Regions from separate parts of the Massilia forsythiae genome, predicted to be linked through region 1. Evidence: predicted binding sites of a transcription regulator. Region 1 holds the regulator's gene; the other holds the start of a gene.
The links. Region 1 encodes FNR, which switches genes on or off when oxygen is low (the NO sensors DNR and NnrR bind a similar motif). Its sites were predicted from a motif close to TTGATNNNNATCAA; they were not measured.
Positions count from the first base shown of each region.

Region 2: the regulator FNR is predicted to act here: its motif matches at 2,796-2,809, upstream of HH212_RS01035 (bifunctional SulP family inorganic anion transporter/carbonic anhydrase).

Region 1 covers NZ_CP051685.1:4,147,158-4,152,693, forward strand. The annotation lists gene HH212_RS17640 (DUF885 domain-containing protein) at 1-908, shown strand, start outside; gene HH212_RS17645 (GNAT family N-acetyltransferase) at 979-1,470, shown strand; gene HH212_RS17650 (right-handed parallel beta-helix repeat-containing protein) at 1,642-3,024, shown strand; gene fnr (fumarate/nitrate reduction transcriptional regulator Fnr) at 3,035-3,820, opposite strand; gene HH212_RS17660 (hypothetical protein) at 3,909-4,175, shown strand; gene HH212_RS17665 (AI-2E family transporter) at 4,601-5,536, opposite strand, start outside.
Region 2 covers NZ_CP051685.1:227,079-232,614, reverse strand. The annotation lists gene HH212_RS01040 (response regulator) at 1-412, shown strand, start outside; gene HH212_RS01035 (bifunctional SulP family inorganic anion transporter/carbonic anhydrase) at 443-2,659, opposite strand; tRNA gene HH212_RS01030 (tRNA-Arg) at 3,192-3,266, shown strand; gene HH212_RS01025 (ATP-binding cassette domain-containing protein) at 3,391-5,316, shown strand; gene HH212_RS01020 (CAAX prenyl protease-related protein) at 5,380-5,536, shown strand, end outside.

The DNA of each region.
Region 1 (5,536 bases):
CGGCCGCCGAGATCCATGCCATCGGCCTGCGCGAGGTGGCGCGCATCGAAGGCGAGATGGACCGCCACCTGCGCGCGCTCGGCTACGCCGGCGGCAGCGTCGAGGAGCGCATGAAACAGCTGGACGCGAGTTTCCAGCCGAAAGGAGAAGGCGACCCGCGCCCGGTGCTGCTGCAGCAGTACGCGGCGATGGTCAAGGACGCCGAGCGCCGCAGCGACGCCGTCTTCAACCTGAAGCCGCGCGCGCCGATCGAGGTACGGCGCGAGCCGCCGCTGACCGAAGCCTCGGCCGCCGCCCATTACTCGCTGCCGGCGCCGGACGGCAGCCGTCCCGGCATCTTCTGGGTGCCGATGCGCGGCCCGACCTTCGACATGATCCGCATGCGCAGCCTGTCCTACCACGAGGCGGTGCCGGGTCACCACTTCCAGCTGGCGATCCAGCAGGAACAGACCAGCCTGCCGAAGTTCCGCGCCCAGCGCATCTTCGGCGGCGGCAGCGCCCACAGCGAAGGCTGGGCGCTGTATGCCGAGCGTCTGGCGGTGGAACAGAACTGGTACGCGGGCGACGTGCCCGGTTTGCTGGGCGCGCTCGGCTCCGAACTGTTCCGCGCGCGCCGCCTGGTGGTCGACACCGGCCTGCACACCAAGGGCTGGACCCGCCAGCAAGCGATCGACTATGGCATCGGCGCGCAGGAGGTCGAGCGCTACGTGGCCTGGCCGGGGCAGGCCAACGCCTACATGATCGGCATGCTGCGCATCGTCGACCTGCGCGCGAAAGCACAGCGCGAACTGGGCGACAGGTTCTCGCTGCCGGCCTTCCACGACGTGGTGCTGCGCAACGGTTCGGTGCCGCTGGATGTGCTGGGGGAAGTCGTCGACCGCTGGATCGCGGTGCAGAAGAGGTCGTAAGCTGGCAGGGTGCCGGCTGCCGCCGACGCGGCGGCGCTGCATGTCATGCAAACCGTTGCGGGAGATTGTCATGCTCAGCCAGCGCACCGCGACCGGCGCCGATCTCGATGCCTTGTGGGACCTGCGCACGCGCGCGGTCCGCATCAGTTGCGCCACGCACTATCCGTCCGCCGTGATCGCCGCCTGGAGCGCGGCGTCGCCGCCGCCGAGCCTGGCGCAATTGACGCTTGCCGGCAGCGTGCTGCTGATGCGGCGCGGCGAGCGCCTGGCCGGCTTCGGCGCGCTCGACCTGGAGACCGGCGAAGTCGATGCCTTGTTCGTCGACCCCGACTGCCAGGGCGGCGGCATCGGCCGCGCCCTGCTGGACGCGCTGGAAGCGATGGCGCGCGAGGCCGGCCTGGCGCGTCTGTTCCTGTCGGCGTCGTTGAACGGGACGCCTTTCTATCGCCGCGCCGGATTTACGGCCTTGCGCGAGCAATGGCACGAGCACCATAGCGGAATCGTCATCAGATGTGTGCTGATGGAAAAAGATTTAATGATTCGTATAAAGCCTGTTATCTGAAAATGACAATAAGAATTCCCGATAATAAATAAACATGCATAATTGATCATTGGGTCATTTTGAATGCTTACATGTGGTTACATCTGTTTAGATTAAATTACTTTAGATTGATAAATACATTTTCCAGTGAAACTGTTATTTACTCTATTTAATAGTCTATTCAATCACACAATGCCCATCTCGAATCTGCGTGTCCTGAGTGCCATTCTGGCATCTTCCTTCGCCTTGCCATCCTTTGCGAGCACCCTGTCTGTCGGACCCGGCAAGACCTATGCCGCACCATGCGCCGCCATTGCCCGCGCCGCGGCGGGCGATACCATCGAAATCGCCGGCGGCATGACGTATTCCGGCGATGTCTGCGCCATCGGCAAGAACAACCTGACGATTCGCGGCGTCAACGGCCGCGCACGCATCGACGCCGCGGGTGCCAACGCCCAGGGCAAGGGCACCTGGGTCGTCATCGGAAACAATGTGGTTATCGAAAACGTCGAGATGTTCGGCGCCAAGGTGCCGGACCAGAATGGCGCCGCGCTGCGCCTGGAAGGCACCAATTTCACCCTGCGCGGCAGCTTCATTCACGATAATGAAAACGGCATCCTGGCCGGTGCGAATACCGCCAGCAATATTCTCATCGAGACCACGGACTTCGGCCATAACGGTAATGGCACCGGTTATACGCATAATGTCTATATCGGCAATGTGGCAAGCCTGACATTCCGCGCCAATTATTCGCACGATGCGAATGGCGGCCATGACCTGAAATCGCGCGCGATCCTGAATACCATCGTCTACAACCGCTTTTCCAGTACGCCCGACGGTCAGACCGGCACCACGGCCAGCGGCAAGCCATCCTATGAAATCGACTTGCCGAATGCGGGCACGTCGTACGTCATCGGCAACGTGATCGAGCAACCGGCCGGCAGCGCCAATCAAACCATGCTCGCCTACGGCGAGGAGGGCGTCACGAATCCGGGCCAGGACCTGTATGTGGTCAACAACACCTTCCTGAACGACGACACGTCCGGCGGTACCTTCGTCATGCCCGGTTCCGGCGTGACCAAGCCGGTGCTGCTGCAAAACAACATCTTTGCAGGCATCGGCACGATGAGCAGCCAATCCGGTTCGCTGGACCGGACCAACTACCGCTCCATCGCCCCCGGGTTCGTCAACCGCATCGCCTACGACCTGCACCCGATCGCCAGCGCGCTGATCGTCGACGCCGGCTCCGCCCCCGGCTTGTCGGCCAGCGGCTTCGCCCTGGCGCCGACGGCGCAGTACGTGCACGCCGCTTCCAGCGAAACGCGCACGGTGTCGGGCAGCATCGATATCGGCGCCTATGAAGCGGTCGCGGCCGTGACCACCACGCCGACTGTGACCTGGACCACCTGCGCCAGCGAAAACGGCGTCTGCCGCTTCTCCGGCACGACGCAGGTGCGCTACGGCGCCAACAACGCGTACGTCACGAAGACCGCGACCGGTTCCATCGCCTGCAACAATGCGACCTTCGGCGATCCGGCGCCGAACGTGGTGAAGTCGTGCCAGTACGCGCGCTAGGCCCTAAACCCTAGGCCATCGGACTGCATTGCTCGGTGCCGGCCGCCATCGCCTTCAGGCGCGCCGGTTCCAGCAAGGTGACTTCGCGCTTGTCCACCTGTAGCAGTCCCATCTTCCTGAAGCGCGACAGCAGCCGGCTGATGCTCTCGATGGTCAGCCCGAGGTAATTGCCGATGTCCTCGCGCGACATCCGCAATTGAAAGCGGGTCGCCGAATAGCCGCGCGTGGCGTAGCGCGCCCCCAGGTTCACCAGGAACACGGCGAAGCGCTGCTCGGCGCGCATGTTCCCGAGCAAGAGCATCACGTTCTGCTCGCGCGTGATTTCCTGGCTCATCATGCGGTGGAAGTGGCGCAGCAGGGCCGGCACCTGGCCGAACATCTCTTCCAGGTTGGCGAACGGGATCTCGCAGACTTCGCTGTCTTCCAGCGCCACCGCGTCGCAATGGTGGCGGTCGCCGCTGATGGCGTCCATGCCCAGCAGCTCGCCGGCCATCTGGAAGCCGGTGATCTGCGCCTCGCCGGCGGCGTTGATCTGGTAGGTCTTGAAGTGGCCGAAACGCACCGCGTACAGGCTGCGGAACGGGTCGCCTGCCTTGTACAGATGTTCGTCGCGCGCCAGCCGGCGACGGCGGCCGATGATCTTGTCGAGGCGGTCGATGTCGGCGTCTTCCAGGCCCATGGGCAGGCACAGCTGGTGCATGCTGCAGTTGGCGCAACTGACCTTCAGCGCACCGACATTCAACGGCGTGTCCGTCTGGACGGGCGAGCGTTCGGCAGGGGAGGCGGCGTGGGTCATGGCGGGCGCTCGGTGGACGTTGGGGGAGCTCGAGGAGCGTAAACACCGGGAATTATAGCTTTCCAGAACCGGTGATGAGCGAACAGCCATGTACAGCCTGGTGGATGCTTGCCACAAATACCAGCTGCTGTGGTATTTCTCCCGCTTTTTGCCACGTCATCGAGTTGCATTCGATAGAACGCGCTTGACGAATTTTTCTTGTTGCTCAGATGGTAACAGTTTTTATACTGAATTTATTTCGATGTCTGCTATGACCCTAAACAGACCTTCACCAATTGGAGCGGAAACGCCCCTGCGGCAATTATTGCAAGAGCATGGAGATAAGCTAGATGCACGTTACAAGCAACGTAAGTGAATCAGTTGCGAAAACCGCACTTGCTACGGTAGACCATCCCTTGCATGCTGAAGTAATCGGCTGGGCAAACTGCGCGAGTGACGTTTTCACACAACCGAAGAGCTTCGTTGATCGCGCGCGCTTTTCCGATCAAGACAGAAGTTTCCTGCACCAGGCTCTGGATGGAGTGCCAACGGTTCTAGTAGTGGCCTATTGGACGTCACCGGACAAGTCCGAGCCGATGTCAGGTTGCGGGAAACTATATTCCTTCCTTCTTCATCCTGAGACCTTCGCAGTTATTCAAACTGACATCAGCAAATGGCGCTCATGATTTATCGGGTAAGTATCGCCAAGATTGAAATGGCCACGGTCTGCTTCGGGGCAACTCCAGCCGTCCTGACGCACATTTCTGTAATCCTCCCGATCATGCTGCCTGACGCAGTCATCTAACCCTTTCGTTCGACAACCCGCGTCTCAGCCGGCATCGCGTGCTGCTCCCCGACGTCCACCGATGTGCTTCCCGGTCCAAGCCCCCTGGCCGACGCGCGGTGCGCCGCCCACGCATGTCCGACGATGATCTTGACCGCCGCCATCAAGGGCACCGACAGGAAAATCCCGGCGACGCCGCCGATCTCATCCCCGACCAGCAAACCGACGATGACCAGCAGCGGCGAGACCTCGACGCCCTCGCTCATCAGGTAGGGATTCAGCACGTAATCCTGGAACACGCGGTAGCCGACGATGAAGCCGGACAGCAACAGCAGACTGTCGAAGCCGGTCACCGCCGCGATGGCGACGCTGCCGACCAGCGCGACGAGCGGTCCCACGAAGGGGATGAATTCCAGCACCGCCGCCACGGCGGCGAGCACCAGTGCATACGACACGCCCATCAGGGAAAAGGCAGTGCCGTAGGCCACCAGGGTCGACAGCGACAGCAGCAGCAGCGCGCGCACGTATTTCGACAGCGTGAAGCTGAGGTCGTTGGTGATCTTGCCCCACAGCGCCGCATACCGCGGCGTCATCCAGCCCAGGACCGTCGTGCGCATGCCCGGTCCTTCCTTGATCAGCAGGAAGCTCAGGATCGGCACCAGCACCAGATAGATCAGGTTGCTGGCCGCGTACAGCACGGTGGTGCCGACGCGCTTGGCGATCGGCACCACCGTGCCCGAGCCTTCCTGGAACTGTTCCTGCAAAAAGCCGATGATCCGGGGGCGAAACGATTCCAGGAAGCGCGGCAACGGGACCTTGTTGAGTGCATTCGGGTCTTTCACCAGTTCGGGAATCTTCTGGCCGAGGTGGGTGGCTTGGTCGACGATGCGCGGACCGAGCAGGGCGCTGGCGATGGCGATCACGCTGATGACGATGGCGAACCCCAGGGCGAT
Region 2 (5,536 bases), 2.3 Mb from region 1:
GGGCGCCGCCGCCCTCGCCACCTTCGACGAGGAGCCGGGCGCCACCGCGCGCCGCCTGGGCATCGACGGCGCGCGCCTGCTGCTGTACCTGGGCGGCCTGCAGCGCCAGCTGGATGCGGCCGCCGCGGAACTCGCGCCGATGCTGGCGGACGGCCATGCCGGCGCCGTGTACGAGCGCCTGGCGCGCCTGGCCGAAGGATGCCGCATGCTGGGGCTGGACGGTGCCGCCGCGGGGCTGGCGGCACTGCAGGCGCGGCTGGCGCCGGGCACCGTGGAGATGAAGGCTGCAGCGGCCGATGCTGCGTCGAACGCTGTGGACGAGAGCACGCCGCAAGCGCTGTCCGCGGCGCTGGATGCGGCGCGCGCCGCCGTGCTGCGCCAGACCGTGGCGGCGCGCCGCTTGCCGGCCTGAGCCGCGCGGGGCGCGCGCGCCGTCAAGGCATCAGGCCGCCGCGCCGGCCGCCGACGGATGGCGGCGTGCGATGTCGGCGCCCGTGACCGGGGTGCCGAAATCGACCGTCCTGGCGGCGATGTCGTGGTAGGCGCCGACCAGGCCCATCTCGCCGCGCGCGACGCAGCCGCGCAGGAATTCGCTGCCGTCGATGATGTCGGCCAGCGAGTTCTGGATGTTCTGGCGCGTCACCCGTTCCAGCGCCGCCTTGTCGGGCGCGGCGCCGTGCGCACTGCCGCAGCCGCACTGCGCCACCGCGCGCCGGATCTTGCCGGTGATCGCCTCGACGCTGTGGGCATGCTCGTCCTGCAGCGCCAGGCCGACGGCGCCGCAGCTGGAGTGGCCCTTCACCACGATCAGCTTGGCGCCCAGCTTGTGCGCGATCTCCAGGCTGCCGATGATCTCGCGGCTGATCACGTTGCCGGCGATGCGGATCGTCAGCAGGTCGCCCAGGCCGGCGTCGAAGATGATTTCCGGCGAAGTGCGCGAGTCGATGCAGTTGACCACGACGGCCATCGGGTGCTGGCCGGTGGCGGTCGCATCCACCTGCTGTTCGTAGTACTTCTTGGTCCAGCGTCCGCTGCGGAAGCGTTCGTTACCGTCGCGCAGCAGTTGCAGGATTTCCGCAGGGCGCAGCTTGTTCTGCGTTTCCTTGTCGAGGGCGGGCACGAACTGGATCGGGTCCTGCATCTGGTACTTGTCGCGCAGGCCGATCACGTTCAGGCGCACGTTGCGTTCGGCGGCGCTGACGCGGAAATCCTCGATCGTTTCCAGCACGTCGTTGTCGATGTAGTCGGCGTTGCTGGCGTCGATCAGCACCTTGGCGCCGTCCGGCACTTCCCACAGGGCGGTCTTGATGGTGGCCTTGTTCAGGAACGAGACCTGGTTCGGCAACTCCATCTTGATGACGTCGCCGATGTGCAGGCGGTATTGCTCGATCGAGAACGGATTGCGGAAGTTGCTGCGCAACAGGAAGAACAGGCTGGCGGCCAGGCCGATCAGCACGCCCTTCAACAGGTCGGTGAACACGATCGCCAGGATGGTGATGATGAAGGGCGCGAATTGCGACCAGCCTTTCAGGTACATGTCGCGGAACAGCGAGGTCTTGGTCAGCTTGTAGCCGGTGACGATCAGGATCGCGGCCAGGGCCGACAGCGGAATCATGTTGATCAAGGGGCTCAGTGCCACCACGCTGACCAGCAGCAGGATGCCGTGCAGGACCGCGGAGACCTTGGTGCGGTTGTCGTTCTGGATATTGACCGAGCTGCGCACGATCACCGAGGTGACCGGCAGGCCGCCCAGGAAGCCGGCGCAGATGTTGCCCACGCCTTGCGCCAGCAGCTCGCGGTTGGGCGGCGTTTCGCGCTTGTGCGGATCGATCTTGTCGACCGCTTCGATGTTCAGCAGCGTTTCCAGCGACGCCACGATGGCGATGGTGAAGCCGACCATCCAGACGTCCGGATTGGCGAGATGGGCCAGGTCCGGCAGCTGCACGTAGGCGCCGAGATTGTTGGTATCGATCGGCGGGATGTCGACCAGGTGCGCCGGTTCGATCTGCAGCGCCGGGAAGAAATTGTTGAACGCCAGGTTCAGCAGGATGCCCATGGCGACCACGAACAGGGGCGCCGGCAGCAGCTTGACGTTTTTCAGCGGGGTGCGGTCCCAGTACAGCAGCACCAGCAGCGAGGCGGCGGTGATGACCACCGCGCCCGGCGTGATCATCGAGAACGCGTTGGCGATCACGGAAAAGGTGTTTTCGCCGTTGGCCTGCGCGAAGGAAGCGTCGTCGCCGTTGCTGTCGTAGCCGATGGCATGCGGGATCTGCTTGAGGATCAGCAGGATGCCGATCGCCGCCAGCAAGCCCTTGATGACGTTCGACGGCACGTAGTTGGCGATGAAGCCGGCGCGCATCAGGCCCATGGCCAGTTGCAGGAAGCCGGCGATGAGGACGGCCACCAGCAGGATGTCGAAGGCGCCGAGCTTGGTGATCGACGCCAGCACCACCGCCGCCAGGCCGGCCGCGGGGCCGCTAACGCTGGTCTGCGAGCCGCTGGCCATGCCGACCACGATGCCGCCGATAATGCCGGAAATAACGCCCGAAAACAAAGGCGCGCCCGATGCCAGGGCAATGCCGAGGCATAAAGGCAGGGCGACGAGAAATACGACGATACCTGCCGGCACATCGTATTTTAGGGTTTGTGTATTCATGTGGCCTCGCAAACAATTATGAATATGAATCGGCATGCACCCATCGTTTTCGAGCAATGGGAAAAAATGGAAACACGAAAATTACATCAGTTTGCTGACGGCTTGGGTCGATCCATTTCAGTGCATTTCACATGATTTAAGTTGCATCAACCGGGAAATGCACCGAAACGGCGCAGCACGACGATTCCTTCTCCGGGAATTCATCGGGGCAAAATATAACATGTGGATTCCGAGCATTTGTGCAGCGCGCAACAACTTGTTACATTACATTCTGTAATAAAAGGAGGGCTTAAATTACATTCTGTAATAAATGAATCTTTTTAAAAAAGAACGCGCAGAGTTTCTTAGAGAATACAAAAAGAAAAAAGAAAATGGATAAAATCATTCGGCCGGAATATGGATCGTTTTCCAGCGTCGCGAAAAAGAAAATGTGTCGTGCTGCAGGATGCACACATGGGCAGGAACGATGCCATTGGCGGACGATTGTGGTAGCGCCGGCCATCGGGTAGAATAGCCGGCTGCAACAGGGTGTGTCGCCATCGTACAATGGATAGTACAAGGTCCTCCTAAGACTTAGATGCAGGTTCGATTCCTGCTGGCGATACCATCCCCCGTTTTTCTCCCGCCTTTTCCGGCACGCACTGGCAGTGTTGTCGTGCCAGTCGGTACAATGCCCGCTTCATCGACCCTTTTGTCCGCCCGCCGACCGGCGCGCGGCGCTGCTCACGATCATGGCTGTCATCTCCCTTACATCTGCGCAATTGGCTTTCGGCCATGTCGCACTGCTCGACCACGCCGACTTTTCCCTGGAGGCCGGCGAACGCGTCGGCCTCATCGGCCGCAACGGCACCGGCAAGTCGTCGCTGCTGAAAATCATCTCCGGCCGTTCGCGCCTGGACGACGGGCTGCTGGTCATGCAGCAGGGCATCATCATCGCCTACGTCGAGCAGGAGCCGGTGTTCGACCCGGAGACGAGCGTGTTCGACGCGGTCGCCGCCGGCATGGGCGAACAGCAATCGATGCTGGCCGAGTACGAGGCGCTGACCGGCCAGTTCGGCCAGGGCAACGACGACGCGCTGATGGAGCGCATGCACGAACTGCAGGTCAAGCTCGACGCCACCGATGCCTGGAACCTCGGCAACAAGGTCGACACCACGCTGGATCGCCTGGGACTGAACGGCGAGGCGCGCATGGGCACGCTGTCGGGCGGCATGCAGAAGCGCGTGGCGCTGGCCGTGGCGCTGGTGTCCGGCCCCGACGTGCTGCTGCTGGACGAGCCGACCAACCACCTCGACTTCACCTCGATCCAGTGGCTGGAAGGCTTGCTGCGCGAATTCCGCGGCTCGGTGCTGTTCATCACCCACGACCGCCGCTTCCTCGACAACGTGGCCACCCGCATCATCGAGCTCGACCGCGGCCGTCTGCTGTCCTTCCCCGGCAACTTCAGCAAGTACCAGGAGCGCAAGCGCGAACTGCTGGCCAACGAGGAAATCGAGAACGCCAAATTCGACAAGGTGCTGGCCCAGGAAGAGGTCTGGATCCGCAAGGGCGTGCAGGCACGTCGCACCCGCGACGAGGGCCGCGTGCGGCGCCTGGAAGCCCTGCGCCTGGAGCGCTCGGCGCGGCGCGACCAGCAGGGACAGGTGCGACTCGACATCGGCACCGGCGAACGTTCCGGCAAGATCGTGGCGGAACTGGAAAACGTTTCCAAGAGCTATGGCGAGAAAGCCATCATCAAGGACTTCACCGGTACCGTGCTGCGCGGCGACAAGGTCGGCCTGATCGGCCCCAACGGCGCCGGCAAGACGACGCTGCTGAAAATCGTCCTGGGCGAAGAGACCGCCGACAGCGGCAAGGTCAAGCTGGGCACCAAATTGAACGTGGCCTACTTCGACCAGATGCGCGCCCAGCTGAACGAGGAAGCCACGCTGGCCGACACCATTTCTCCGGGCAGCGACTGGGTCGAGGTCAACGGCCAGCGCAAGCACGTGATGAGCTACCTGGGCGATTTCCTGTTCGCGCCGGAACGCGCGCGTTCGCCGGTGAAATCGCTCTCCGGCGGCGAGCGCAACCGCCTGTTGCTGGCGCGCCTGTTCGCCAAGCCGGCCAACTGCCTGGTGCTGGACGAACCGACCAACGACCTCGACATCGACACGCTGGAATTGCTGGAAGAGCTGCTGACCGAGTACGACGGCACCGTGTTCCTGGTCAGCCACGACCGCACCTTCCTGGACAACGTGGTGACCGAAGTGATCGTGTCCGAAGGGCAGGCCCGCTGGCGCGAATTCGTCGGCGGCTACAGCGATTGGGAACGCGTGAAGTCGAGCGCGCCTGTGCAGGTCGCCGCGCCGGCCGCGAAGGCGGGTGCGCCCGCGGCCAGGCCGGCCGAGGCCGCGCCCGCAGTCCAGGCCGCGCCGGCGAAGAAGGTCAAGCTCAGCTACAAGGACCAGCGCGAGCTGGAGGAATTGCCGCAGCAGATCGCCAGCCTCGAGGACGAGCAGTCGGCGATCAGCGCGCTGCTGAACGGTCCCGATTTCTACAAGACCAATCCGGCCGATGCGCGCAGGATCAATGCGCGCTATGCCGAAATCGACGAATTGCTGCTTGACGCGCTGGAACGCTGGGAAAAGCTGGAAGCGCGCGCCAGGGGCGAGTGACGAGCGCGCCACGTGCAATGAATGCAGGCCGGCGCCTGCCGATCAGGCCAAACTAGCGAGCACATGACCGAGCACAACACCGAGCAGCAGGACGAACGGAACCGCGCGCAAGACCGCCGCCAGGCTGCATCGTCATCGGCCGCCGCGCCTGCCGGCGCCGCCGGTGTACCGGCCGAGGCGCCGATGCTCAACCGCGCCGCCTGGCTGCGCATCCTGCCGT